DNA from 4 places in the Cupriavidus sp. USMAA2-4 genome. Region 1 is predicted to be linked to each of the others. Evidence: predicted binding sites of a transcription regulator. Region 1 holds the regulator's gene; each other region holds the start of a gene.

Region 1 (7,116 bases):
AGAATGTCGAGGAATACCCCGTGCATGGTCACGCGCGGCGCCGAGATGCGCGACAGGTAGAGGCGCAGGTGGTCGATCACGGCCGCCGAGGATACCGGCGTGGTGAACAGCGGTGTGGAAGAGCGCGTGCAGCGCAGTTCCAGGTCGGGCGGTGGCTCCATGCCGTCGGCGACCACCAGGAAGGGCGGCTCGAGCAGGATCAGCTCGCCCATCTGCCGCTTGCGCATCTCGTCGTCCAGCCGCTGGTAGTAGGTGATCTCGGGTTTGCCGAGGACCTGGATGCGGTTGGGGTGGATCAGGTTCAGGTGGCCCACGAGGTCGGCGGCCGAGGTGGCTTCGCGGGCGAAATCCACGTCGAAGGCGCGATCCGCCCCCTCGAGACCCGCCACCCATGAGAGTTTGAGGTCGGCTGCGTTGTCGTCGAAGATGGACTGGGAAGAAACGCCGGTGAGTTCCATGCGGGGGAGTCTGGTGGGGCTGGAAAGCGCTAGGACCCGCCGCCGGTGCCTTGGCCCGCGCCTGCGGGCGGAGCGCCGGTCAGGGATGCCATTCGGTCAGGAGCTGGTGCACGGCTTCGGGCGTCGGCAGGGTGGCCAGGCCTTCGCGCATGTCGCGGTCGGACAGCAACTGGGCGATCTCCGACAGGATCTCGAGATGTTGCTGGGTGGCCTGCTCGGGTACCAGCAGGAAGATCAGCAGCGACACCGGCTTGCCGTCGGGCGATTCGAATGGGATCGGCTCGGCCAGACGCATGAAGGCGGCCAGCGGTTGCTTCAGGCCCTTGATGCGGCCATGCGGGATGGCCACGCCCGCGCCCAGCCCGGTCGAGCCCAGCGACTCGCGCGCGAACAGGTTGTCGGTGACCGTGGCCCGCGCCACGCCATGGTTGTTCTCGAAGAGGAGTCCGGCCTGTTCGAAGACGCGCTTCTTGCTGGTGACGCTGACGTCGAGTGTGATGTTGCCTGGCGGCAGCAATTTGGCCAAACGGTTCATGGCAGGTGCGCAGGGATTCCAGATAAGCGGCCCGGTGCGCTGCGCGCCCGGCCGGGTCAAAGAGGCGGAATATCCGCTCGCTCCGCCGGTCGGGCGCCGGCATGCGGAGTATCGGACCATTATAGAGCAGCCCGCCCGCCTTCTTGTGCGGCGCGCAAGCCGCGGTCCCGGCGGTAGCGGCGACTCATGTATTGGAGAGCATACACTGCGTCGCGCCACTTGCGAACTCCCCCGGACGAGGGCGTGTACGGGGCGTGCACGCGAGCCGGTCCGCCAAAAGCAAAAAACCGCGCTTTATGCGCGGTTCGTGGTCTGGCCCTTGTGCTGGTGGCCGACGGGCGGCCTCAAGGCAGATCAGGCAGATTGTTCTTATTGTTTTCTCTGGCTATTGCTGCATCTGTGCGGCAGCCATCTGGTACTTCACGGATTCCCGGTCGTGGCTCTGCACGCGGTCCTTGTACCGGATGACCTGACGGTCCAGCTTGTCGACCAGTGCGTCGATCGCCGCATACAGGTCTTCGTGGTGCGCCTCGACGAAGATGTCCTTGCCCTTCAGATGCAGATTGATTTCCGCGTACTGACGCCTGTCCTTTTCCTTGTGGTTGTCGACAGAGAGCAGCACGCTAACGCCGATGACTTGATCGAAATGCCTGACGATACGCTCCAGCTTCGTTTCCACGTACTCACGCAGGGGTGGCGTGATGTCCAGGTGGTGTCCACTGATCTTGAAGTTCATAGCGCTTCTCCTTCTGAAAGAGCCACACCAGGCAGGCGATGCGGCTCGGCTACAAAGACTTGCGGAGATTGACTGCCGGGATCTTCAGCGCTTCTCGGTACTTGGCGACCGTCCGGCGCGCCACGACGAAGCCCTGATCGCCCAGCAATTCGGCAATTCGGCTGTCGGACAGGGGATTCTTCGGGTCTTCGGCTCCTATCAGTTGCTTGATCAAGGCTCGGATAGCCGTTGATGAAGCAGCGCCGCCCGTTTCCGTGGACACATGGCTGCCGAAGAAGTACTTCAGCTCGAAAGTGCCCATGGGGGTGGCCATGTATTTGTTAGTCGTCACCCGAGAGATGGTTGACTCGTGTAATCCCAGTGTATCGGCAATCTCCCGCAAAACCAAGGGGCGCATCGCAATTTCACCGTGGCTGAAGAAGTTCTTTTGACGCTCGACAATGGCCTGTGCGACACGCAGGATGGTGTCGAAGCGCTGCTGGATGTTCTTGATCAGCCAGCGGGCTTCCTGCAGTTTCTGCTGCAGGCCGGCGGCACCGGATTCGCCCTTGGCGCCGCGCAGGATCTGCGCGTACATGTCGTTGATGCGCAGGCGCGGCATCACGTCGGGATTGAGTTGGGCGATCCAGCCACTGCCGCTCTTGCGCACGAACACGTCGGGCACGACGAAGTCGGCCTGCGGACGGTTGTAGGCGTGGCCCGGATACGGTGCCAGCGAGCGGATCAGGTCATGTGCTGCCTTCAGCGCCGTCTCGTCCACCTGCAGCGCCTTCTTCAAGCGCGTGTAATCGCGCGCGGCCAGCAGTTCCAGGTGGTGGTTGACGATGCCCAGCGCCAGCTCGCGCTGCGGATGCGACAGCCGCCGCAGCTGCAGCGCCAGGCATTCGGCCGCATTGCGCGCTCCCACGCCGGGTGGATCGAAGCTCTGCAGCAGGGCCAGCATGGCCTGCACTTCCTCGATCTCGAACTCCAGCTCTTCGGGCAGCTCTTCGCAGATCTCCTCGAGCGTGGCGCTGAGGTAGCCGTCGTCGTCGAGCGACTCGATCAGGAAGATGGCCAGGCCCTTGTCGCGCGCCGAGATCTTCAGCGGCGCGAGCTGTTCCATCAGGTGCTCGCGCAGGGTCGGCTCGGCGTCGCGCAGTTGCAGCGGCGCCTTCTCGTCTTCGTCGCCCTGGGGGCGACGCGCGAAGTCGTCCAGGCTCCAGTCGCTGCCGTAGTCGTCGGCGCCGTCGCCGAAGCGCTCTTCATCGCCGCCGCCCTCGTCGCTGCGTGCCTCGCCATTGCCCTGCGCTTCGGCCGGGGCCGGCGCGGGTGCGCTCTGCACGTTGATGCTGCCATCGGCGGCCACCCGCAGCGGGCTCTCGATCCAATCGTTTTCGCGCTCGAGGAGAGGGTTTTCGATCAGGGCCTGCTCGACTTCCTGCTGCAGTTCGAGCGTGGAAAGCTGCAACAGCCGGATCGACTGCTGAAGCTGTGGCGTCAGTGCGAGATGCTGGGAAAGGCGGAGCTGAAGCGAAGGTTTCATGCGGCCTATTCTATGCCCATCCGCAGCGCGATGGAACGAAAATTGCTAACGTTCCTGCCGCTTTGTCGCGGTCCCGCGCCGGCGAGGCGCGGCCACCGCATCACATGCGGAAGTTCTCGCCTAGGTAGACCCGGCGCACCGATTCGTTGGCGATGATTTCCTGCGGGCGGCCCTCGGCCAGCACCGCGCCCTCGCTGATGATGTAGGCGTGGTCGCAGATGCCCAGCGTCTCGCGCACATTGTGGTCGGTGATCAGCACGCCGATGTTGCGCGCCTTGAGGAAGCTGACGATACGCTGGATCTCGCCCACCGCGATCGGGTCGACACCGGCGAACGGTTCGTCGAGCAGGATGAAGCGCGGGGCCGAAGCCAGCGCGCGCGCGATTTCCACGCGCCGGCGCTCGCCGCCCGACAGCGACAGCGCGGGATTCTGGCGCAGGTGGGCGATCTGCAGGTCGTCGAGCAGCGCGTCCAGGCGGCGCTCGATCTCCTGCGCCGACAGCGGCTTGCCGTCGACGATCTGCAGCTCCAGCACCGCGCGGATGTTCTCCTCGACGTTGAGCTTGCGGAACACCGAGGCCTCCTGCGGCAGGTAGGACAGGCCCATGCGCGCGCGCTCGTGGATGGCCAGGCCGCTCAGGTGCAGGCCGTCGAGCACGATGTCGCCTTCGTCCAGCGCCACCAGGCCGACGATCATGTAGAAGGAGGTGGTCTTGCCGGCGCCGTTGGGCCCCAGCAGGCCGACCACCTCGCCGCTCTTGACGTCGAGCGAGACGTCCTTGACCACCGTGCGCGAGCCATAGCGCTTCTTCAGGTGGCGTACCGTCAGCGTGCTGCCGCCGGCGGACTGGCCGTTGCTGGCGGTGGCGGCGGGGGCGGTCTGGGTATCGGTCATGAGGGCAGTGCGTTGGGAGCGCCTGGCGCGCTGGATGCGTTGCGTTCGGCTGGGTTCAGGACTTGGACGGCGCGGGTGCGGGCTTCAGCTCCAGCGGCGGCGCTGCCGGCGCGCTGGCCGGCTGGCGCGGCGAGAGCACGGCGCGCACGCGTCCCGAGGAGGTCACCGCGCCTTTGTCGCCGCTGCTGCTGGCCGTGTAGTACTCGTTGTTGCTGTCGTAGGTGATCACGGCGCCGCGGATCTCGTCGATCTGCTTGCCGCCCGCCAGGCGCGCCATGCGGGCCTGGCCGATCAGCTTGGAGATGCCTTGCTTGCCGTCGTACTCGATGCGGTCGCCCCAGCCGTCGATGTACTCGTCGACGTTGTCGCGCTTCTGGCGGATATAGGCGAGCTTGCCCGGCTTGGCCGTGGCGATGGCGTACTGGTAGCCCTCGGGGTCGGTGCGCAGCTCGGCGGCGTCCGACTTCAGCACCATGGTGCCCTTGGTCAGGACCACGTTGCCGGTCAGCGTGTAGACCTGCTTGACGTCATCGTAGCTGGCGTTGTCGGCCTCGAGCACCAGCGGCTTGTCGCGGTCGGCGCGCTCGGCGTGGGCGGCCGGCGCCAGGCAGAGCGCGGCGGCCGCGGCCAGCAGGGCAGGCGAAATCCGGGCGCGGAACCACGTCTTCAAGGCAGGCATCATGATGGTGAGCGGATGGAGAAAGCGGCGGCTGCGGGTTGCCGCGCGCGGTTGCATGACTTAGGACCTCGGCGCGGGCGCGCCGCGCGGGGTGGTGACGATAGTGCCGCGCACGTTGCCGAACAATTGTACTTCGCGCGTGACGTTGTTGAAGAGCAGGCCGTTGGCGTTCATCACGGAGACGCCGCGGGTGAGCTGCACCGGCTTGTCGGTCTTCACGAGATCGTCGTTGACGAGGATCCGGAAGTACTCGGAGGCCGCGCTCATCTGCGGGTCCTGCGCCGGGTCGGGACCCTGCGCCCGCACGATGAGGCCGTTGTCGTAGAGGTCGATGATCGAGCCGTCCGCGTTCATCTTGCCGCGGTCGGCGCGGCCGCTCACCGGCGGGCGGCCCGGATCGTAGGAGCGCATCGCGGGGCGGGCGAACTCGTAGGTCTGGTCGTCCTCGAAGTGCACCATCTTGTCGCCGTTGAAGCGCAACTTGGTGTCGCCGTTCACGTCGAGCTCGGTGGCCGCGAAGCGGTCCATGTAGTAGTCGGGCTCGTGGCGTGCTGTCTTCGGGCCGGTCGCGGCTTCGCGCGGCGAGTTGATCTGCACGAGCCAGAACGTGCTGCCGGCGACCACCGCCATCAGCAGCATGGGCAGCGCGCGCATGGCGAGCCGGCTGAGGGAAGACAGGATGGATTGCATGGGCGCCCGACGTGCCTCAGATGACCTTGGCGCGGGTCAGGTCGTGGATGTGCAGCGCGCCGACCAGGCGCCCGCCCTCGTCCACCACCAGCAGCTGGTTGATGCGGTTGGCTTCCATCAGCTGTACCGCCTCGACCGCCAGCCGGTCCGGGCCGATGCTGCGCGGATTACGGTGCATGACGTCGCCGATCGGCACCGTCTTCCAGTCGCGCGGGGTCTCCAGCAGGCGGCGCAGGTCGCCGTCGGTGAAGACGCCGATGGCGCGGCCGTCGGCGTCGACCACCGCGGTCATGGCCATGCCTTTGCGCGTGATTTCCATCAGCGCCTGTGCCAGCGGCGTGCTTTCGCGTACCTCGGGCACGGCATTGCCGCTGCGCATCACGTCGCGCACATGGGTCAGCAGCTTGCGCCCGAGCGCCCCGCCCGGGTGCGAGCGGGCGAAGTCCTCTTCGCCGAAACCGCGCGCGTCCAGCACCGCCACCGCGAGCGCGTCGCCCAGCGCCAGTGCCGCGGTGGTGCTGGCGGTCGGGGCCAGGTTCAGCGGGCAGGCTTCCTTCTCGACACCGGCATCCAGGTGCACGTCCGCCAGCTTGGCGAGCGTGGAGGCAGGGTTGCCCGTCACCGAGATCAGGCGGGCACCGATGCGCTTGACGATCGGCACGATGGCGAGCAGCTCGCCGGTCTCGCCGGAATTGGAGAAGGCGACCAGTACGTCGTCGCGCGTCACCATGCCGAGGTCGCCGTGGCTCGCCTCGGCGGGGTGGACGAAGAAGGCGGGCGTGCCGGTGGAGGCCAGGGTGGCGGCCACCTTGCGGCCGATATGGCCCGACTTGCCGATGCCCGAAACGACCACGCGGCCGCTGCAGTGGAGGACGAGCTCCACCGCGCGCGCAAATTCGTGAGTCAGGCGGGCGGACAGTGCCGCCACGGCATCGGCCTCGGTCTGCAGGGTATTGCGAGCGAGCTGAAGTGCTCGATCGGCATCGAAATTGGCTATCATGGCGACGAAGTATACCAACGAATGCGATGGCGTCTGGCCCGTCCCACCAGGGGGGGCGTTCCCGGGCGGCAACCGCGCTTGCCGGGTCCCGCCGGCGGGCGGCCCGCGCCGGGCGGCCCGTGCGCCGGGCCGGCCCACCCAGAGCCTTTCGATGCATTCTCCGCTGGAACTCACTCTTGTGCTGCTGGCAGCCGCCGTATTCGGCGTGGTCGCCTTCCGCATGCTGCAACTGCCTCCCATGCTGGGCTACCTCGCGGTCGGCATCCTGATCGGGCCGCACGCGCTGGCGCTGGCCGGCGATTCGGGGCAGATCCAGTACCTGGCCGAGTTCGGCGTGGTCTTCCTGATGTTCTCGATCGGGCTGGAGTTCAGCCTCGGCAAGCTGCGCGCCATGCGGCGGCTGGTGTTCGGCCTGGGCGGGTCGCAGGTGGTGCTGACCATGCTGGCGGTGCTGCCGGCCAGCCTGCTGTTCAACTGGCTGTTCCACCTGAGCTGGCAGGCGGCCATCGCCATCGGCGGCGCGCTTGCCATGTCCTCCACTGCGATCGTCTCCAAGATGCTGTCCGAGCGCATGGAACTGGAGACCGAGCACGGCCGC
Region 2 (7,116 bases), on a different replicon from region 1:
CTGCGGCAGCAATCTACGGGGAGAAACAACGTCATGGAAGCACGGGACAAGACTGTGTTCACGGCGGAGCAGCTCGACGCCTACTTTGCGTCCTACGTCGGCATGGAAGGTGGCGATCCGGCTGCCCCGGTCTGGTTCTGCGATGCCACGCCGCATACCTGGGCCGAAGCCCTGGCTGCGCCGCTGGTGCCGCGCGCCGAGCCGACCGCCTGGGACAGCGACTTCCGCGCGCGCCATCACGATGTGATGCAGCGCTGGCAGTCCCACCAGAAGATCGCACGCATCATGGCGTCCGCTCGCGCTGAAGTGTTCCGTCGGCCGCAGAGTGAATGCGACTGGCAGCACTATTTCGATACGCACCTGTTCGCGCCGGGCGGGGCCGAGTTCAAGATGAGCCTGTTTCCGCTGCCGGCCAACCATATCGGTTCGGTGCCCTGGTCGCAGGCATTCCGCGGCCAGCCGGCTCTGGTGCCCAAGCGGCGCTACCTGGACCTGTGCCGCAACGGCGGGCGCTTCCGCTTCGTCGCCGACACCCGCCGGCGCTGGAAGCCCAAGCTGGTGGTCTGCTTCGGCGAGCGGCACCGGGAAGATTTCGTGCAGGCATTCGGTCTCGGGCACGTGCACGCGAGCGAGCACGTGCTGCAGCCGGCCGACCAGGCCAAGACGCTCTACATGGTCGAGCACGACAACACCACCTGGATCATGTGCGCGGCGCTGGCGGGCGCCGCCGGCATGACCTCCGACGTGCTGCTGGATGCCTTGGGCGCCTTCATCGCGCCGTGGCTGGAGCAGGCCGACTTCGCGCGCTGCGGTGGGCACTGCGGCCGGGCCGCGGCGGTGTCGCCGCAGCGCCGGCTGCCGGAGTCGAGCTGGCTCGGAGCGCTGCGGGCGGCCTGAGCCTCCCGGGCGGCGGCACGCGCGGCCGGCCGCCGCCGACCCGGTCGCCAAGGCGGCAACCGTGATCGCGCCCGCGCTGCGCCGGGCCTAGCTGGCGCGCACGATGTGCACGGGACGGCGCTTGCCACTGGCGGGGTGGCAGGCTTGGGAGTAAAATCGCTGCCTTCGCTCTTCCGGCAGTCCCCCCTATAACATAACAATGAGCCCCCGTTCTTCGCGCTTGGCGTGCATCGATGCACTCAAGGCGGTCAGTTCGCAGCTGATTGTTCTGCATCATCTCGCCTTCTACGGTCCGATGTCCGATGCGGCGCACGTGCTTGCGCCCGGCGTGCTCGACTGGCTCTCCCAATACGCCCGCATCGCGGTGCAGGTCTTCCTGGTGGTCAGCGGCTTCCTCGCCGCGCGCAGCCTGGCACCGGGCGGCGAGCTGCTGGTGCAGCGCCCGCTGGCCGCCTTGTGGCGGCGCTACCAGAAGCTCGTGGTGCCCTATAGCGTGGCCATCGTGCTGGCCATCGCCGGGGCGGCGGTGGCGCGCCACTGGATGCACCACGATTCGATTCCCGCGGCGCCGCACCTGCGCCAGTTCATCGCCCACGTGTTGCTGCTGCACAGCCTGCTCGACGTGGACGCGCTGTCGGCCGGCGTCTGGTACGTGGCCATCGACATGCAACTGTTCGCGCTGCTGCTGGCGCTGCTGTGGGCGGCCCGCACCATCGGCGCCGGTGCGCGCGGCTTCGGCATCGTCCTGGTCGTGGCGATGGCGCTGGCCTCGCTGTTCTGGTTCAACCGCGATGCCGCCTGGGACGTCTGGGCGGTCTACTTCTTTGGCGCCTACGGGCTGGGTACGCTGGCCTACTGGGCGTCCAGCCCCGGGCGCCCGGCGCTGCCCCTGCTGCTGCTGGGGGCGGTGGCCCTGCTGGCGCTGGCGGTGGACTTCCGCCTGCGCATCGCCCTGGCGCTGGTGGTGGCCTTGCTGCTCGGCGTGGTGCGGCGCCAGGGTTGGCTGGAGCAATGGCAGGGCGGGGCGCTGCTGGCCTGGTGCGGGCGCGTCTCCTACTCGGTATTCCTGGTCCACTTCCCGGTCTGCCTGGTGGTCAACGCCTTGTTCTTCCATTTCCTGCCTGGGCGGCCGCTGGCCAATGCCTGCGGCATGGTGCTGGCGTGGGCGGCCAGCAACGTTGCCGGGGCGCTGTTCCATCGCTATGTCGAGGCCGCCGGCCTGACCGGGCTCTTGCGCGCGCGCTGGATGCTCTGGCGCAGCGGCCATGCGGCCTGACCGGCGGCACGGGGCGCACGGGGCGCACGGGGCGCACAGGGTCGATCGTGCGAGCGGCACCCATGGGGTGCCGCTTTCTCATGGTGCCGTGCACCGCGCCTGATGCCCGCCGGCCGTCCGGCCGTGGCCCGTCCTGCACCTAGGTGGTGCGCGGATGGCGTGTGCTGCGCCTCACACAGGGCTGAAATCGAGGTTGGGAGATGGCACGAAGGTTGCCTAGTATGGAAGCGTAAACCTGACCATTTGGTCAGGATTTCCTTACCGAGGCCGTCATGTCCGACCACATCGTCCTGACTTCGCACGCCCGTCGCGGCAAGCCCGCCGAGCCGATCTGCTGGGGGGCGCCGACCGCCACGGAGCGCGGGCCTGTGATCGCGAGCCTGACCAATCCGGCGCACCGCAACGTGATCGGGACCCATGGCGGTGCCTATGCCGTCTATCGCGCGCTCGCGGTGGCGTCCGGAGCGCTGCAGCGCGACCACCGGCCCGATTTCACCGACACCGCGCCCGCGGTGCCGGTCGGACCGCATCCGCAATGGAGCGACCCGGACAAGATCGTCTCGCTCGATCCCTGGGGCCACCTGGTTGCGACGGCCTTCGCCGAGCGCATCGCGGCCGGCATCGACGTACGTCCCACCATCGCCATCACGCGCGCCCACATCAATATGCCGGAGCTGGTGGCGGCGATCGCCGCGGGGCGGCTCAAGCCGGATGGCAGCATCCTGTTCGCGAACGGCGACGTGCGCGTGACCAAGGCCGCCATCGATCCGGTCTGGCACCTGCCCGGACTGGCGCGCCGTTTCGGCATCAAGGAAAGCATGCTGCGGCGCAATCTGTTCGAGCAGACCAGCGGCATGTTCCCGGAGCTGGTGACGCGGCCGGACCTGAAGGTTTTCCTGCCGCCGATCGGTGGCATGACGCTCTATTTCTTCGGCGACCTGGAGCGGCTCGGCGATCCCGGCACGCGCGTGGCGTGCCGCGTGCATGACGAATGCAACGGCTCGGACGTGTTCGGCTCCGACATCTGCACCTGCCGCCCCTACCTGGCTCACGGCATCGAGGTCTGCATCGAGATGGCGCAGCAGGGCGGAGTCGGGCTGGTGGTCTATAACCGCAAGGAAGGGCGTGCGTTGGGCGAGGTCACCAAGTTCCTGGTCTACAACGCGCGCAAGCGGCAGGCCGGCGGCGACCGCGCGGAAACCTATTTCGCCCGCACCGAATGCGTGGCGGGCGTGCAGGACATGCGCTTCCAGGAACTGATGCCCGACGTGTTCCACTGGCTGGGCATCCGCCGCATCGACCGCTGGGCCTCGATGAGCAATATGAAGCACGGTGCGCTGGTGGCACAGGGCATCGAGGTGGTGGAGCAGGTGCCGATACCGGAAGAATTGATCCCGGCCGATGCCAGGGTGGAGATCGACGCGAAGGTGGCGGCCGGCTATTTCACGCGGTATACGCCGCCCGATGCCAGCGAACTGGCGCTGGCCAAGGGCAGGGGGTTGGAAGAATGAACGCTTTTCCGGAAGGGGATCTGGCGGGGGCCGGCGGTGCGGACGCAGGGAGCGGCTGGCTCTGTCCGCTGCCGGAGGGGCATCCCGCGGCAGCGCTGCTGAGCGCGCGGGCCGTGCGCAAGCATTGTGCCGAAGTGACGCGTTTCGTTGCCTCCGGGGAGTCGGCGCTGTTCAGCTGGCACCCGGAACGGGTGCCGGAAATCGCGGACTACGTGAGCGCGACCATCCGGCGCCGCTATCCGGACCTGGTCGTGCCCTACCATAGCCGCTGGCGCCATTTCGAGGCCGGCGGGCCCGGCGAGACCGTCGACCGCTGGCGCATGCTGTGCGAGCGCGCCGGCCTGAACGGGCCGGAGCAGCGCGAGGAGCGCGCCCGCATCGGCATCGACCTGGTGATTCCCAGCGTGCTGCTCGACGCCGGCGCCGGGCCAGACTGGCGCTACCGGGATTCCGCCAGCGACCAGATGCTGAGCCGCTCGGAGGGACTCGGCGTGGCCAGCTTCGACCTGTTCGCCCGCGGCGGCTTCTCCGCCGCGCTGGGCGACCCGCTGCGCGCCGATGCCGAGCGGCTGATGCGCATCGACGTCTCCTCCATCGCCAGCGCCTTCCAGGTCGCGCAGCATAATCCGCTGGTCGGCCTGGACGGCCGCGCCGGCCTGCTGCGGCGCCTGGGCGAGGTGGCGCAGGCCACGCCGGCCGTGTTCGGCGCGCCGGCCCGGCTCGGCAACCTGTTCGACTACCTGCGGGCGCATGCCAGCGATGGCCGCATCGAAGCCGGCTTCGTGCTGCGTACCTTGCTGGTGGCCCTGGGGCCGGTGTGGCCGGGGCGCATGGTGCTGGATGGCGTGCCGCTGGGAGACTGCTGGCGGCACGCCGCCGCCGCCGGCGGCCTGGTCCCGCTGCACAAGCTCACGCAGTGGCTGACCTATTCGATGCTGGAACCGCTGGAGGATGGCGGGCTGACGGTGACCGGCCTGGACGCGCTGACCGGCCTGCCGGAGTACCGCAACGGCGGCCTGCTCTACGACTTCGCGCTGATGGTGCCGCGTGACCCGGGCTTCGCCGGGCACGCCCACACGGTAGGCGAGCCGGCCATCGTCGAATGGCGGGCCTTGACCGTGTCGGGCCTCGACCTGGTGGCGCAGGGCGTGCGCGATGCGCTCGGGCTGTCGGCCGAGGCCTTCCCGCTGGCGCGCGTGCTGGAGGGTGGCACCTGGGCGGCTGGCCGGCGCATCGCCGCCCAGCGGCGGCCTGGCGGCCCGCCGCCGTTCTCCATGATCAGCGACGGTACGGTGTTCTGACGCGGGCGCGCGGCAGGCGGGCGGGCAGCCGCAAGGCTGCCTGCGCCGGCCGTTGCCGCCGCGTCCGCGGGCCTGTCTCGTGGTCCCCGTCTGCAACCTGCCCCAGGAGCGACAATATGAACGACATCTCTTCAGCGACCCGGCTCGAAGGCGCCGCGCCCAATGTGCTGGTGGTCAGCCATCCGCTGGTCCAGCACAAGGTCACGCTGGCGCGCAGCGAGGAAACCACCACCGACAATTTCCGCCGGCTGGTGCGCGAGATCAGCCAGTTGCTGACCTATGAGGCCACGCGCGACCTGGCCATGGAGACGATCGACATCAAGACGCCGATCGCGCCGATGCGCTCGCCGGTGCTGTCCGGCAAGAAGCTGTGCCTGGTCTCGATCCTGCGCGCCGGCAACGGATTCCTCGATGGCATGCTCGAACTGCTGCCGGCCGCCCGCGTCGGCCACATCGGCCTGTACCGCGATCCGGAGACGCTCGAACCGATCGAGTACTACTTCAAGATGCCCGAAGACATCCACGAGCGCCTGGTGATCGTGGTCGACCCGATGCTTGCCACCGGCAACTCCGCCGTGGCCGCGCTCAACCGGCTCAAGGAGGCCGGCGTCAGCGCGCTCAAGTACGTCTGCCTGATCGCCTCGCGCCCGGGCCTGCGCGCGCTGCAGGCGGCGCATCCGGACGTGGCCATCGTCACCGCGGCGATCGACGAGACGCTCAACGAGCACGGCTACATCGTGCCGGGGCTGGGCGACGCCGGCGACCGCCTCTACGGTACCCGCTGATGGACCTCGCGGCCACGGCGGATGGCCGGCTGCCCCCGAGCGCGGCCGGCGCGGCGGGCGGGGGCCGCATCCGCCAGGAGAACGAGGCGCGCATCCTGCGTGCGGCGGAATATGTATTCGCGCGGGCGGGATTCGCCGGCGCCACCATGGCCGACATCGCCGTGCGCGCCGGCGTGCCCAAGTCCAACCTGCACTACTACTTCCGCACCAAGCAGGCGCTGTACCGTGCCGTGCTGTCCCACACGCTGCGCCTCTGGCTGTCGGAAACCGACATCATCGATGCCGCTACGCCGCCGCGGCGCGCGCTGGAGCAGTACATCCGCGCCAAGATGCGGCTGTCGGCCAGCTACCCCGACGCGTCGCGCGTGTTCGCCAACGAGCTGCTGCACGGCGCGCCGGAGATCGCCGACGTGCTGGGTGGCGCCTTGCGCGCGCTGGTGGCGCGCAAGGCCGAGGTGATCCGGCAATGGGTGGCCAGCGGGCAGATGGCGAGCGTTGATCCGCAGCACCTGTTCTTCACTATCTGGGCCGCCACCCAGACCTATGCCGATTTCGAGACCCAGGTGTGCGCCGTGCTCGGCGTGAGCCGGCTCGGTGCACGCGAGTTCGAGCGCGCCACCGACCACCTGGTCGGGCTGTTGTTGCGCGGCTGCGGCCTCCCGGGCGACGAAGGCGGTGCCGCCATGGCGCCGGCGGAAGGGGAGCGCGGCGACCACGGGGCCTGAACGACCCGGACGTCCCGGACGTCCCGGTCGCCGCGGCATACTGGCGGGATCACGTACGGTAACCACAGGGACCCACCATGCTCGACCTGATCCTGCGCCACTGCAGCCTGCCCGACGGGCGTAGCGACATTGACATCGGCATCGCCGGCGCCCGCATCGTGGCGCTGGAGCCGGCGCTTGCCGCCAGCGCCGGCGAAGAGATCGATGCCGCCGGACAACTGGTGTCGCCGCCTTTCGTCGATGCCCACTTCCATATGGACTCGACCCTTTCCTACGGGCATCCGCGCGTGAACCGCTCGGGCACGCTGCTGGAAGGGATCGCGCTGTGGGGGGAACTCAAGCCCCTGCTGACGCAAGAGGCCCTGGTCGAGCGGGCACTGGCCTATTGCGACTGGGCGGTGGCCAAGGGCCTGCTGGCGATCCGCTCGCACGTGGACGTGTGCGATCCGCGGCTGCTGGCGGTGGAGGCGCTGCTGCACGTGCGCGAACGGGTCCGGCCCTATCTCGATCTCCAGCTCGTCGCCTTTCCGCAGGACGGTCTGCTACGCGCGCCGGGCGCGCTGGACAACCTGCGCCGCGCGCTCGACATGGGGGTGGACGTGGTCGGCGGCATCCCGCACT
Region 3 (7,116 bases), 1.0 Mb from region 1:
AGATGTCGGCCCAGGCGTGGCTCGCCAGGGCCTCGGCCTTGGGGTCGTAGAAGTAGCCGCTGACATAGCGCGCCGGGATGCCCAGGGAACGACAGGCCGCCACCATGACTTGCGCCTGGTCCTGGCACACGCCGGCGCCACGCGCAAAGGCCTCCGCCGCCGCCGTATCCACGCTGGTGGCATTGGGCTGGTAGCGCACCCGGGCGGCCACCGCAGCGGCCAGCGCCAGCAGCGCCGGCACATCGCGGCGCGCGGCCAGGAACGGCGCGGCAAACGCACGCAACGGCGCCGGCGCCGCCGTCAGCGGCGTCGCCGAAAGGAAGTAAAGCGGCGACACCCGCACCTCGCCATCGGCGCCGGCGTCCTGGAAGGCGCCGTGCGTCCCGGCCTGCATTCCCAGCACCTCCACCTCGCCCCAGGCGGTGATGCCGATGGTGTCGCTCGGCGCGCCGAGGGTGAAGCTGTGGACGATGTTGCCGAAGCCGTCGCGCGCTTCCGACAGCCGGCCGGGCGCCGCGATCTGCCAGCCATGGACCGCCTGCAGCGGCCCCGAGCGCGGCGCCAGGCGCAGCTCATGGACGCTGCGCCGCACGGGCTCCGCGTAACGGTAGACGGTGTGGTGGCGGATCCTGTAACGCACGGCAGCGGTCCGGCTCGCTCACGCGGCCAGCGGCGGCACCAGGAAATCGACGCTGATGCCGTTGCCCAGTCCGCCGATGCGCTCCAGGAAGCTGGTCAGGAAGGCATGCAGGCCGACCGCGAAGATATCGTCGATGCGCGCGTACTTCAGGTCGGCGTGCAGCTTGCCGGCCTGCCGCTCGGTCTCGCCCGACTGCTGGTTGCGCACCTGCGCCAGGATCGATACCACCTCCTCCATGCTGGACACCAGCGAGCGCGGCATGTCCGGCCGCAGGATCAGCAACTCGGCCACCCGTTCCGGGGTGATCACCGTGCGGTAGATCTTGCGATAGACCTCGAAGCCGGACACCGAACGCAGCACCGCCGCCCAGTGGTAGAAATCGCTCTCCATGCGCTGCGGGTCGCTCTCGTCGCCGCCTTCCGACTGGAACTTGACATCCAGGATGCGCGCCGTGTTGTCGGCGCGCTCGAGGAAGGTGCCGAGGCGCATGAAGTGGAAGGCATCGTCCTTGAGCATGGTGCCGAACTGCACGCCACGCGCCAGGTGGGAGCGGAACTTGACCCACTCGAAGAAACGCGATGGATCCTGCTGCAGTTCGCCGTCGGCGATCAGGCGCTGCACCTCCAGCCAGGTGGTGTTGATGGTCTCCCACACCTCGGTCGTCAGCGAGCCGCGCACCGCGCGGGCGTTTTCACGCGCGGCACGCAGGCAGCTCATGATGGACGAGGGATTGGTCATGTCGCGCACCATGAAATCGATCACGTCGTCGCGCGACAGCAGCCCGTACTTGTCGTCGAAGGCACGCGTCAGCTCGGAAATGTCGAGCATGGCCCACCAGCCCTGCTCCGCCACTTCGGCGGACTGCGGCAGCAGCGAGGTCTGGTAGTTGACGTCGAGCATGCGCGCGGTGTTTTCCGCGCGCTCGGTGTAGCGCGCCATCCAGAACAGATGGTCGGCGGTGCGGCTCAGCATGGTTCGGCTCCTGGCAATGCAATGGTCGTGGCCGGCGCTGTCTCAGCGCTCCAGCACCCACGTGTCCTTGGTGCCCCCGCCCTGGGAGGAATTGACCACCAGCGAGCCCTCGCGCAAGGCCACGCGCGTCAGCCCGCCGGGCACCATGCGCACCTCGCGCCCCGACAGCACGAAGGGACGCAGGTCGATATGGCGGGGCGCGATGCCGGACTCCACATAGGTCGGGCAGGTGGACAAGGCCAGCGTGGGCTGGGCGATGTACTGCTCCGGCCGCGCCCTGACGACCTCGCGGAAGACATCGATCTCCGCGCGCGTGGCGGCCGGGCCGACCAGCATGCCGTAGCCGCCCGCGCCGTGGGTTTCCTTGACCACCAGTTCGTCCATGTGGTCAAGCACGTACTGCAGGTCGTCCGGCCGGCGGCACATATAGGTGGGCACGTTGGCCAGCACCGGCTCCTCGCCCAGGTAGAAGCGGATCATGTCCGGCACGTAGGGATAGATCGACTTGTCGTCGGCCACGCCGGTGCCGATCGCATTGCAGATGGTCACGTTGCCGGCCCGATAGACCGACAGCAGGCCGGCGGCGCCTAGCGCCGAATCCGGGCGGAAGGCCAGCGGGTCGAGGAAATCGTCGTCGACACGGCGGTAGATCACGTCGATGCGCTGCGGGCCCTGCGTGGTACGCATGTACAGGTAGTCGTCCTGTACGAACAGGTCGCTGCCCTCGACCAGCTCCACCCCCATCTGCTGCGCCAGGAAGGCGTGCTCGAAATAGGCCGAGTTGTACATGCCCGGTGTCAGCACCACCACAGTGGGATCGGCGATGGCCTGCGGCGACACGCTGCGCAGCATGTCGAGCAGCAGGTCGGGATAGTGGGCCACGGGCGCCACCCGGTTGCGCGCGAACAGATCCGGGAACAAGCGCATCATCATCTTGCGGTTTTCCAGCATGTACGACACGCCGGACGGCACGCGCAGATTGTCCTCGAGCACGTAGAACTCGCCCTCGCCGGCGCGCACCACGTCGATGCCGGCGACGTGGGCGTAGATGTCCTGCGGCACCGCGATGCCGAGCATCTCCGGCCGGTACTGCGCGTTGTTGTAGATCTGGTCCGGCGGGATCACGCCCGCGCGGATGATGTCCTGGCCGTGGTAGATGTCATGGATGAAGCGGTTCAGCGCCGCCACGCGCTGGCGCAACCCGCGCTCCAGCACCGCCCACTCCGACGCCGGGAAGATGCGCGGAATCACGTCGAACGGAATGGTGCGCTCGGTGCCGCTGTTGGTCTCGTCCTTGTCGCCGTACACCGCGAAGGTGATGCCCACCCGGCGGAAGATCAGGTCCGCCTCCGCGCGCTTGTTGGCCATGGTCGCTTCCGACTGCCGCGCCAGCCAGTCCGCAAACTGCCGGTAGTGCGGCCGCACCGCGCCCGCCGGCAGGTCCTGCCCCGCCTGGATGGCCGGGACCCCTTCGCCCCTCCAGTCCAGCATCTCGTCGAAAAACCGCGCCGCCGCCATGATGGCCCATCCTCCGTGTCGAGGGCGTTCCGGACTGCCGGCCGCCCGTTGTTGGCCATGTTCGCGTCCCCAGCCTTGCGATCTGGGGACCCCCCCTGCGCGGCCCCGGCAGCGCTGGCTGCGGTGCCGCATGCTGGCTCTTCCAGCATACCCGCGCCGGCGCCGGCCGCAAGCTGCGGCATTCCCGAGGCCCGTGGGGATCAAGCAAGATACTTGCCAGGCACGGGGAAGACGGGGAAGACGGGGAAGACGGGGAAGACGGGGAAGACGGGGAAGACGGGGAAGACGGGGAAGACGGGGAAGACGGGGAAGACGGGGAAGACGGGGAAGACGGGGAAGACGGGGAAGACGGGTGGCGTGCGCCGGGCGCGGCGGCGCCCGGCGGCCCGGTGGCCTGGGTGGTACGGGAGCCCGCCGACGGCCCCTCAGCCCCCCGCGCGCGCCGGCGCTTCGGCCAGGATGGCGTCCACCAGCGCCTCCGGCGGGCGGCGGATGTCGATCACCAGCGCGCCGTCGGGTTCCTCCAGCGTCTCGAACTGGCTGTGCAGCAGCGCCGGGTTGAAGAAATGGCCGCTGCGCGCCGACAGGCGCTGCCCGATCAGTCCGGCATCGCCCTTCATGAAGACGAAGGTCACGCCGCCCTCGGGCGGCGTCAGCCGGTCGCGGTAGACCTGGCGCAAGGCCGAGCAGGTGAACACGTGCGTGCGTCCCTCGGCGCGCGCGGCATCGATGGCCGCCCGCATGGCGGCCAGCCACGGCCAGCGGTCTTCGTCGGTCAGCGGCACGCCGGCGTGCATCTTGGCCTTGTTGGCCTCGCTGTGGAATTCGTCGGCGTCATGGAAGCCGCATTGCAGCCGCTGTGCCAGCAGCTGGCCGACCGTGGTCTTGCCGCTGCCGGATACGCCCATCAGGATATAGATCATGTCTGCTCCGTCGATCAGGATCGGATGGTGTGCCCATCCTTGTCGCTTGTCGTGCATCGCGCCGCTCGCATGCGTGCGATGGCTCCCGGGCGGCCCGCCGCCGGGGAACCAAGCCAGGTGATTGGAAGGTGGGTTGCCGGGATACCGGACGGCCAGCCTATTGTGCGACGGCCGCCCCGGTTTGGACAGCCTCGCGCGGCACCGCGTCCGCCTCGGACAGGTCCAGCGCGCTGCCGCCGGCTTCGGCGTCGCGCGCCTGGCGCCGGAACAGGCCGAACAGGCCGCGTCCGACACTGAAACCGGCGAAGGCGTCGGCAGGCGCCGCCGCGGGCTCGCGTGCGGCCAGCTCGGCCGCGTCGCCGAGCCATTGCAGGACGCCAGCTTCGGCGTCCACGCGGATGCGATCGCCGTCGCGCACACGCGCCAGCATGCCGCCAGCCAGTGCCTCGGGCCCCACATGGATCACGGCCGGCACCTTGCCGGAGGCGCCCGACATGCGGCCGTCGGTGACCAGGGCCACGCGGCGACCGGCATCCTGCAGCGCACCCAGCGCCGGCGTCAGCCGGTGCAGTTCCGGCATGCCGTTGGCGGCCGGACCCTGGAAGCGCACCACCGCCACCACGTCACGGTCCAGCTCGCCGGCGGCGAAGGCCGCCTGCAGCGCCTCCTGGGAATCGAACACGCGCGCAGGCGCCTCGACCACGCGGTGCTCCGGCGCCACCGCCGAGATCTTGATCACGCCGCGCCCCAGGTTGCCCTGCATCAGGCGCAGGCCGCCTTCGGCGGCGAACGGCGCGGCGGCCGTGGCCAGCACCTGCGCATCGCCACTGGCAGCGGCGCCGTCGCGCCAGCGCAGCATGCCGTTGTCCAGCACCGGCTCCTGGGTGTAGCGCCGCAGGCCGGGACCGGCGACGGTCTGCACGTCCTCGTGCAGCAGCCCGGCATCCAGCAGTTCGCGGATCACGAAGGCGACACCGCCGGCCGCGTGGAAGTGGTTGACGTCCGCCGAGCCGTTCGGATAGACCCGCGCCAGCAGCGGCGTAGCCCGCGAGAGGCGGTCGAAATCGTCCCAGTCGATGAGGATGCCGGCCGCGCGCGCCATTGCCACCAGGTGGATGCTGTGGTTGGTCGAGCCACCGGTGGCCAGCAGGCCGACGATGGCGTTGACCACCGCGCGCTCGTCGACGATGCGCGCCAGCGGCAGGTATTCGTTGCCGCGCGCCGAGATGGCCAGCGCGCGCTGCGCGGCCGCCGCCGTCAGCGCGTCACGCAGCGTGGTGTCGGGATGGACGAAGGCCGCGCCCGGCAGATGCAGGCCCATCACCTCCATCAGGAACTGGTTGCTGTTGGCGGTACCGTAGAAGGTGCAGGTGCCGGCGCCGTGATAGGCCTCGCATTCCGCCTCCAGCAGCGCCTCGCGTCCGACCTGCCCGGTGGCGTAGAGCTGGCGCACCCGGGCCTTCTCCTTGTTGGACAGGCCGCTGGCCATCGGCCCCGCCGGCACGAACACGACCGGCAGGTGGCCGAACTGCAGCGCACCCATCAGCAGGCCGGGCACGATCTTGTCGCACACGCCCAGCATTACCGCGGCGTCGAAGGTGTTGTGCGACAGGGCCACGGCGGTGCTCATGGCAATGACGTCGCGCGAGAACAGCGACAGCTCCATGCCGGCATTGCCCTGCGTGATGCCGTCGCACATGGCCGGCACGCCGCCGGCCACCTGGGCCACCGCACCGGCCGCGCCCGCCGCCTCGCGGATCAGGCCGGGATAGCGCTCGTAAGGCTGGTGCGCAGACAGCATGTCGTTGTAGGCGGTGACGATGCCGAGGTTCTGCGCATGCTCGACGCGCAGGCGCAGCTTGTCGGCGGCGGGCAGGGCTGCGTACCCATGCGCAAGGTTCGCGCAGGAAAGGCCATGTTGCGGGCCCAGTTCGCGCTGGGCGCGCTCACAACGTGCCAGGTAGGCAGCGCGGCTGGCACGGCTGCGCGCGACGATACGCGCGGTCACGGCCTGGACTTCGGCATGAACGGTTTGCGGCATGGCGGGACGACTCTCCGTGGGAAGTATGCTGCAGTCGACCGGATGAGGAATGAGATCCGGTCATGTAGATTTTCTACATTATATCCAGTCCGGAACGACAAGCGAACACCACGCCAACCGCCAATCGCCTAAAACCCCCAATTTTTTGCGAAATTCAGGGAAATCCCTAGCCGCGCCACGACTCCCGCGCGAAGACGATGCGCCACCCGATCTTGTAGAATATCTACATATTTTCTACACACCTGCCAACTGCCCTGCTCCATGCGCGACCGAATCCTCGCCGTCTATGACACGCTCCGCCCCTCCGAACGCCGCCTGGCCGACTACGTGGCACGGCACGGCGCCAGCGTGATCCGCCTGTCGATGCCGGAACTGGCAGAGCGCGCCGGTGTATCGCAGCCGACCATCGCACGGTTCTGCGCCGCGCTGGGCTACGACGGCTTCCGCGAGTTCAAGCTGCAGTTCGCACAGAACGTGGGCGGCGGCACACCCTTCGTGCACCAGGACGTCAGCGCCGAGGACCGTCCCGCCGACATCGCCGGCAAGGTCTTCGACCGCACCCTCTCCACGCTGATGAGCGTGCGCAACGCGCTGTCGGCGGACCAGATCGAACATGGCATCCGGCTGCTGGCCGACGCGCGCCGCATCGAGTTCTACGGCTGCGGCAATTCCGGCATCGTCGCGCTGGACCTGCAGCACAAGTTCTTCCGGCTGGGCATTCCCACCACCGCCTACTCCGACCCGCACGTCTTCAATATGTCGGCGGCGCTGCTGCGCCCGGGCGACGTCGCCGTGCTGGTCTCCAACAGCGGGCGCACCTGGGACATCCTGGCCGCCGCCACGCTGGCGCGCGGCAGCGGCGCCGGCGTGCTGGCGCTCACGCACAGCGGCTCGCCGCTGGCGGCGCTCGCGGACGTCTGCGTATTTTCCGACGTGGAAGAGGACAGCGAGGTCTATACCCCCATGACCTCGCGTATCTGCCACCTGGTGCTGGGCGATGTGCTGGCCACCGGCGTGGCCCT
Region 4 (7,116 bases), on a different replicon from region 1:
CGCCGGATAGCTGCTGCACCAGGCGCCAGGTGTAGGGCGCCAGGTCATAGCGGTAGTTCGAGGTGACGCCGTTGCGGCCTAGTGTCTCGGGCAGGCCCTTGATGCCGGACCAGTCCAGTTTCAGCCCCGGGCAGACCACCAGCTGCCGATACCGCACCACGCGGCAGCCATCCAGCACCACGGCATTGCGCTCCGGCTCGAAGGCCGCCACGGCCGCCTGGATCCAGCGCACGCCGCGCGGCAGCACCGAGCCCATCGCGCGCGCGGTGACCCTTGCCTCGAACACACCGCCGCCGACCAGGGTCCAGCCCGGCTGGTAGTAGTGCACGTCGGCCGGGTCGATGATGGCGACGTCCAGTCCGGGGCTGCGCGCCAGCAGGCTGGCCGCCACGGCCGTGCCGGCGGCGCCGCCGCCGATGATGACGACCTCGTGGCTGGCTTCGTCCACGCGCACCGGCGCCGCGCCGGCGCCATCGCCCAGGCGGGGCGCCAGGCCCTGCAGGTCGCAGCTGGCGGCGGCCGTGCGCGCCAGGATCTCACGCGGTGGCAGCCGTCCGGCCTGCGACAGCGCCCACAGGGTGGCCGAGCGGGTGCCGCTGCGGCAGTAAGCCAGCACCGGTGCGGGCAGTCCGGCCAGCAGCGTGCCGAAGGCACGGCCTTGTTCGTCGTCGATCCGGCCGGGCGCGGCCGGCAGGTAGGACAGCGCGAGCCCGGCGGCCGCGGCAGCGCGCTCGATCTCCTTGACGCCGGGCTGGTCGGGCGCCTCGCCATCAGGTCGGTTGCAGACGATGGCGCGAAAGCCCTGCGCGGCGATCGCTGCAACGTCGGCGGGCGTGATCTGGTCGGATACGGACAGCGCGTCCGAGAGGGGGCGGATCTTCATGGGAGTCTCCAGTGGGGGCGGCCGGGACCCGGAGGGTGGGGCGGGCAGGCCGAGGGAAGAGCGGGCCTGGCAGGCCGGAGGGCGGCCCCGGCCCGGCTGGCGGCGTCGGCTACAGGACGTTTACAGGACGTTGAGCGGGATCTTCAGGTAGTGCACGCCGTCCGCCTCGGCGGGCGGCAACTGGCCGGCGCGCATATTCACCTGCACCGAGGGCAGGATCAGCGTCGGCATGCCGAGGGTGGCGTCGCGCGCCTGGCGCATGGCGACGAACTCGTCCTCGCTGATGCCGTTGCGCACGTGGACGTTGTGTTCGCGCTGCTCCGCCACCGTGCTGAGGTAGCGCACTTCGCGGCCGCCAGGCTGGTAGTCGTGGCACATATAGAGCCGGGTCTCGGCCGGCAGGCTCAGCACCTTGTTGATGGAGCGGTACAGGGTGCGTGCGTCGCCGCCGGGAAAGTCGCAGCGCGCGGTGCCGTAGTCGGGCATGAAGAGGGTGTCGCCGACGAAGGCGGCGCTTTCGCTGCCATCGCCGACCACATAGGTCATGCAGGCCGGCGTATGGCCGGGCGTGTGCATGGCGCGCGCTTCCAGGCTGCCGATGCGGAACGGCTCGCCGTCTTCGAACAGGTGGTCGAACTGGCTGCCATCGCGGCGGAAAGCGGGCTCGGCATGGAAGACGCGGCCGAATACCTGCTGCACGGTGGTGATGTGGCTGCCGATGGCGATACGGCCGCCAAGCCGCTCACGCAGGTAGGGTGCCGCCGAGAGATGGTCGGCATGCACGTGGGTCTCCAGGATCCACTGCACACCGGCCTCCAGTTCCCGTACGCGCTGGACCAGGCGGTCGGCGCTGGCGGTGCGGGTGCGGCCGGACTTTGGATCGTAGTCCAGCACGCTGTCGACCAGCGCGCACGCGCGCGTGGCCGGGTCCAGCACGAGGTAGCTGATGGTCCAGGTATCGGGGTCGAAAAAGCCCTCGACCTGCATGCGGGAGCGGGTTGGCATCGGTATCTCCTGGTAGGGCGGCGGGGTTCACGCGCCGCCATGTGTGCGAAGCGGCGCCCGGGCGTGTCGATGGCGCCGCGGGCACGGTCTGGCCTGGATTCTCAAGATCCATGCCATCCCACCGGAAGGCTCCACGGGAAAAGCCAAGTCATTGAATTCATGAAGGATCCTGGAGCGCAGCCGGGCCGATGCGCGCACCTGGCCGGTACGGCTCGACGGCACGTGGCAGGCCCCGCGAACTGCCACCACTGCCAGTTTGGCAGTGGTGGCAGCGCCTGCTAGAATGCCTTGTCCTTCGCCCCAGGCTAGCCCCCCATGGCCGATCTCCCGAGCGTCGTCGCCGCCCCTGCCGCCGACGCGCAAGCGCCCGTCGAGGCGCTGATCTCCTATCTCGAGCACGATCCGCAGCCGATGATCGTGCTCGACACCGAGTACAACATCCTGGCCGCCAACACGGCCTACCGGCGCCAGTTCGGCGCGGTCGACCGGCCCTATATCGGCCATAAGTGCTACCGCATCTCGCATCACTACGACATGCCTTGCGACCAGGCCGGCGAGCACTGTCCGATGCGCAAGGCGCGCGAGACCATGGGGCCGAACCGGGTCCTGCATATCCACCACACGCCGCGCGGCCCCGAGCATGTCGATGTCGAACTGCGGCCCATCCTGAACGCCCGGCGCGAAGTGGTGGCGTTCGTCGAGCGCCTGGCCACCGTGCGCAATGCCTCGGCCCAGGCCAGCGCGGACGGCCTGGTCGGACGGGCGCCGGCCTTCAACACCGCGCTGGGCGCGGTGCAGCGCGTGGCACCGTCGATGCTGCCGGTGCTGCTGCTGGGCGAATCGGGCACCGGCAAGGAGCTGTTCGCCCACGCCGTGCACGAAGCCAGCGGGCGCGCCGGCGGCCCCTTGGTGGTGGTCGATTGCTCGGGCTTGACAGAGACGCTGTTCGAAAGCGAGCTGTTCGGCTATGAGAAGGGTGCTTTCACCGGCGCGGTGGCACGCAAGAAGGGGCTGGTCGAGACCGCCCAGGGCGGTACGCTGTTCCTCGACGAGATCGGCGACGTGCCGCTGTCGATGCAGGTCAAGCTGCTGCGCCTGATCGAATCGGGCACCTTCCGCCGGGTCGGCAGCGTCGACACCCAGCAGGCCGACTTCCGCCTGGTGGCGGCCACTCACAAGCCGCTCGAGAAGATGGTGGCCGAGGGAGAGTTCCGCCAGGATCTCTACTACCGCATCAGCGCTTTCCCGGTCCACCTGCCGCCGCTGCGCGAACGGCTGGACGATATCCCGCTGCTGGTGGACTCCTTCCTGCAGCGCGGCGGCGCGGGCGGGCGCCGCCTGAGCGTGGACGCGGCCGCCATGGCGCGCCTGCAGGCACACCGCTGGCCCGGCAATATCCGCGAGCTGCGCAATGTGCTGGAGCGCGCCAGGCTGTTTGCCGAAGGCAGCGTGATCGGGGTGGAGGCGCTGCCGCCGGGACTGGGCCTGGCACCGCCGCCCGAACCGGCGGGCAGGGCGGCGCTGACAGCCGCGGTGGCGGCGGCGATCGCTCCGGTGCTGGACGAGGCCGAACTGCGGCGCCAGGTGGCGGCCTTCCGCGGCACGCGGCGCGAACTGGCGGCCGCCCTCGGCCTGTCGGAGCGCACGCTCTACCGGCGCCTCAAGTCCCTCGGCCTGGCCTGAGCGGCAGGGCGCAGGCCACGTGGTCGCGCCTCCGCCGGATCATGGCCGGATCATGGCCGGATCCTTGACGCATCACGGTCGGATCACTGTCAGGCGACTGCCAGCACACTGCCAGACTGCCATCTTCTGCCAGATTGCCAGGGCCGCGCCGACTGGCAAAGTGGCCTTGTGCCGACTAAGCTACTGAATCGATATGACTTTTCGAGAACGTCGCCACTGGCACGCTTCTTGATCAGCTCCATGGCATGACCCCCAACGATCGACGACTGTTGCGCCACCTGCTGCTCGCCGTCGCGGTGAAGATTGCCGTGCTGGCCTTGCTCTGGTGGTGTTTCGTGGCCGACCAGCGGGTTGCCGTGGATGCCCGGCGCGCCGCCGACCGCCTGGGTCCGCCCCCAACAGCACAAGGAGCACAGCCGTGATCTCGGAGCACCTGGTCGACCTGTCCCGGTTGCAGTTCGCCGCCACCGCCATGTACCACTTCCTGTTCGTGCCGCTCACCCTGGGCATGGTCTGGCTGCTGGTCATCATGGAAAGCGTCTATGTGATGACCGGCAAGGTCATCTGGAAGGACATGACGCGCTTCTGGGGCAAGCTGTTCGGCATCAACTTCGCGCTCGGCGTCACCACCGGCATCACGCTCGAGTTCCAGTTCGGCACCAACTGGGCCTATTACTCCCACTACGTCGGCGACATCTTCGGCGCTCCGCTGGCCATCGAGGGCCTGATGGCCTTCTTCCTCGAATCCACCTTCATCGGCCTGTTCTTCTTCGGCTGGGACCGCCTCTCGCGCACCCAGCACCTGCTGGTCACCACCCTGATGGCGGTCGGCACCAACCTCTCCGCGCTGTGGATCCTGATCGCCAACGGCTGGATGCAGAATCCGGTCGGCGCCGCCTTCAACTGGCAGACCATGCGCATGGAGATGACCGACTTCTGGGCCGTGGTGTTCAACCCCGTGGCCCAGGCCAAGTTCGTGCACACGGTCTCGGCCGGCTACGTCACCGGCGCCATGTTCGTGCTGTCGGTCTCCAGCTGGTACCTGCTGCGCGGGCGCGACCTCGAGTTCGCCCGGCGCAGCTTCCGCGTGGCGGCAGCCTTCGGCCTGGCCAGCGTGTGCTCGGTGATCGTGCTCGGCGACGAGTCCGGCTACACCGTGGGCGAAGCCCAGCAGACCAAGATGGCCGCCATCGAGGCCATGTGGGAGACCGAGCCGGCGCCGGCCAGCTTCAACCTGGTGGCCGGCATCAACGAGGCCGCGCAGAAGAACGACTGGGCCATCGAGATCCCCTGGGTGATGGGCCTGATCGGCACGCGCTCGGTGACCAAGGAGATCCCGGGCATCCATGACATCAAGGTGCGCAACCGCGAGCGCATCCGCAACGGCATCCCGGCCGTGCTGGCGCTGGAGGCGCTGCGCGCCAACCCGGACGACGCCAGCGCGCGCCAGACCCTGGCAAGCCACCAGCAGGACCTGGGCTTCGGCCTGCTGCTGCGGAAATACACCACCGACGTGCGCCAGGCCACCCCGGCCATGATCGAGCAGGCGGTCAACGACACCGTGCCGCGCGTGTGGCCGATGTTCTGGGGCTTCCGCATCATGGTGGGCCTGGGCTTCCTGATGCTGGCGCTGTTCGGCCTGGCCTTCTGGACCACGCTGCGCCCGCAGCGGCTGGCGCCGCGCTGGCTGCTGCGCTGGGCGCTGTGCATGCTGCCCGCGCCCTGGATCGCCATCGAGCTGGGCTGGATCGTGGCCGAGTACGGGCGCCAGCCGTGGACCATCTACGGCGTGCTGCCCACCCACCTGAGCGTGTCCACGCTGAGCGTGCAGAGCCTGTACGGCTCGCTGGCCGGCTTCCTCGGCTTCTACACGCTGCTGCTGGTCGTCGAGGTCTACCTGATGGTCAGGTTCGCCCGCCAGGGCCCGGGCAGCCTCGGCACCGGCCGCTACCAGTTCGAGCCGAGCCACGCCTGAGGAGACTGCCATGCTTGACTATCCAACCCTGAAAATCATCTGGTGGCTGCTGGTGGGCGTGCTGTTGATCGGCTTCGCCATCATGGACGGCCACGACATGGGCGTGGGCACGCTGCTGCCCTTCGTCGGCCGCAGCGACGACGAGCGCCGCGTCATCATCAACACCGTGGGCCCGCACTGGGACGGCAACCAGGTCTGGTTCATCACCGGCGGCGGCGCCATCTTCGCCGCCTGGCCGCTGGTCTACGCCACCGCCTTCAGCGGCTTCTACTGGGCCATGCTGGCAGTGCTGTGGGCGCTGTTCTTCCGCCCGGTGGGCTTCGACTACCGCAGCAAGATCCACCATCCCACCTGGCGCAGCGCCTGGGACTGGGGCCTGTTCGTGGGCGGCGCGGTGCCCCCGCTGATCTTCGGCGTGGCCTTCGGCAACCTGCTGCAGGGCGTGCCCTTCCAGTTCGATGCCTTCATGGTCTCCACCTACACCGGCACCTTCTGGCAGCTGCTCAACCCCTTCGCGCTGCTGTGCGGGGTGCTGTCCAGCGCCATGATCACCATGCACGGCGGCATCTACCTGGCGCACCGCACCGAGGGCGAGGTGCAGCGCCGCGCCCGGCGCGCCGCCGCCTGGGCCGCGCTGGTGGCGGTGCTGGCCTTCCTGGCCGCCGGCGCCTGGCTGCGCTGGGGCGGCATCGACGGCTACGCCATCACCTCGGCCATCGATCCGGCCGCGCCGTCCAACCCGATGGCCAAGACCGTGGCGCGCAGCGCCGGGGCCTGGTGGGCCAACTACGGCAAGGCGCCGGCGCTGTGGCTGCTGCCCGCGCTGGGCGTGGCCGGCGCACTGGCCGGGGCCGCGCTGTCCGGGGCAGGGCGCACGCTGCTGGCCTTCGTCGCCTCGGCGCTGTCGCTGGCGGGCATCATCGGCACCGCCGGAGCGGCCATGTTCCCCTTCGTGATGCCGTCCTCCAGCCTGCCGCAGGCCAGCCTGACGATCTGGGACTGCGTGTCCAGCCACTTCACGCTGGGCCTGATGTTCTGGGTGGCGCTGATCTTCGTGCCCATCGTGGTCAGCTACACCGGCTGGGCCTACCGCGTGATGCGCGGCAAGGTCACCGCCGAGCATATCCGCGCCAACGAGCATTCGGCCTACTGAGCCGGGCCGGCATCTCCCGCAGCATCTCCCACAGACAGGAGGAAACGACGATGTGGTACTTCAGCTGGGTTCTGGGCGTCGGCTTCGCCGTGCTGCTGGCCGTGCTCAACGCGATGTGGGGCGAAGCCAGCGACGCCCGCATGCGGAGCGAGGACGAGCGGTGAACAGTGACGGCCGCGAGCATCACGATGGCGAGCAAAGCCCCGCCGGGCAGGCGCGGCTGCATCTGGCCTGCCTGGGCGCGGCGCTGCTGCTGATGGTGGGCGCCACCGTCTATCCGCAGGCGATGTCCAACGCGGCCGGCCAGGCCGACCACGGCATCGCGGCGCTGATGTTCTGGGCCATGAGCGCGGGCTTCGTGCGCGGCGTCGGCTTCCTGCCGCGCTTCTGGTTGTGGCGCTGGCTGTTTTCGGGCTG

Evidence for each region. Region 1 encodes sigma-54, which starts transcription at its own class of promoters, with help from an activator protein. Its sites were predicted from a motif close to TGGCANGNAANCTGCTTT; they were not measured.
Region 2: BKK79_RS32095 (GTP cyclohydrolase II) is a predicted target of sigma-54. The motif match lies at 2,375-2,392, and genes of this name have one in related genera.
Region 3: BKK79_RS04110 (circularly permuted type 2 ATP-grasp protein) is a predicted target of sigma-54. The motif match lies at 3,332-3,349, and genes of this name have one in related genera.
Region 4: cydP (cytochrome oxidase putative small subunit CydP) is a predicted target of sigma-54. The motif match lies at 3,789-3,806, and genes of this name have one in related genera.

Annotation. Positions count from the first base shown of each region.
Region 1 is NZ_CP017748.1:1,967,506-1,974,621, reverse strand. It holds gene hprK (HPr(Ser) kinase/phosphatase) at 1-458, opposite strand, end outside; gene ptsN (PTS IIA-like nitrogen regulatory protein PtsN) at 538-993, opposite strand; gene hpf (ribosome hibernation-promoting factor, HPF/YfiA family) at 1,379-1,729, opposite strand; gene BKK79_RS08610 (RNA polymerase factor sigma-54) at 1,779-3,254, opposite strand; gene lptB (LPS export ABC transporter ATP-binding protein) at 3,355-4,149, opposite strand; gene lptA (lipopolysaccharide transport periplasmic protein LptA) at 4,205-4,831, opposite strand; gene lptC (LPS export ABC transporter periplasmic protein LptC) at 4,889-5,518, opposite strand; gene BKK79_RS08590 (KpsF/GutQ family sugar-phosphate isomerase) at 5,535-6,518, opposite strand; gene BKK79_RS08585 (monovalent cation:proton antiporter family protein) at 6,670-7,116, shown strand, end outside.
Region 2 is NZ_CP017749.1:2,762,428-2,769,543, forward strand. It holds gene BKK79_RS32085 (transcriptional regulator) at 34-897, shown strand; gene BKK79_RS32090 (acyltransferase family protein) at 1,097-2,173, shown strand; gene BKK79_RS32095 (GTP cyclohydrolase II) at 2,446-3,684, shown strand; gene BKK79_RS32100 (URC4/urg3 family protein) at 3,681-4,985, shown strand; gene upp (uracil phosphoribosyltransferase) at 5,102-5,770, shown strand; gene BKK79_RS32110 (TetR/AcrR family transcriptional regulator) at 5,770-6,495, shown strand; gene BKK79_RS32115 (amidohydrolase family protein) at 6,573-7,116, shown strand, end outside.
Region 3 is NZ_CP017748.1:929,291-936,406, forward strand. It holds gene BKK79_RS04100 (transglutaminase family protein) at 1-640, opposite strand, end outside; gene BKK79_RS04105 (alpha-E domain-containing protein) at 659-1,612, opposite strand; gene BKK79_RS04110 (circularly permuted type 2 ATP-grasp protein) at 1,655-3,130, opposite strand; gene BKK79_RS04115 (gluconokinase) at 3,556-4,053, opposite strand; gene edd (phosphogluconate dehydratase) at 4,211-6,094, opposite strand; gene BKK79_RS04125 (MurR/RpiR family transcriptional regulator) at 6,356-7,116, shown strand, end outside.
Region 4 is NZ_CP017749.1:3,021,782-3,028,897, reverse strand. It holds gene BKK79_RS33185 (bifunctional protein tyrosine phosphatase family protein/NAD(P)/FAD-dependent oxidoreductase) at 1-883, opposite strand, end outside; gene BKK79_RS33180 (MBL fold metallo-hydrolase) at 1,004-1,888, opposite strand; gene BKK79_RS33175 (sigma-54 interaction domain-containing protein) at 2,204-3,571, shown strand; gene cydP (cytochrome oxidase putative small subunit CydP) at 3,817-3,993, shown strand; gene BKK79_RS33170 (cytochrome ubiquinol oxidase subunit I) at 3,990-5,546, shown strand; gene cydB (cytochrome d ubiquinol oxidase subunit II) at 5,557-6,699, shown strand; gene cydX (cytochrome bd-I oxidase subunit CydX) at 6,750-6,863, shown strand; gene BKK79_RS33155 (cyd operon YbgE family protein) at 6,860-7,116, shown strand, end outside.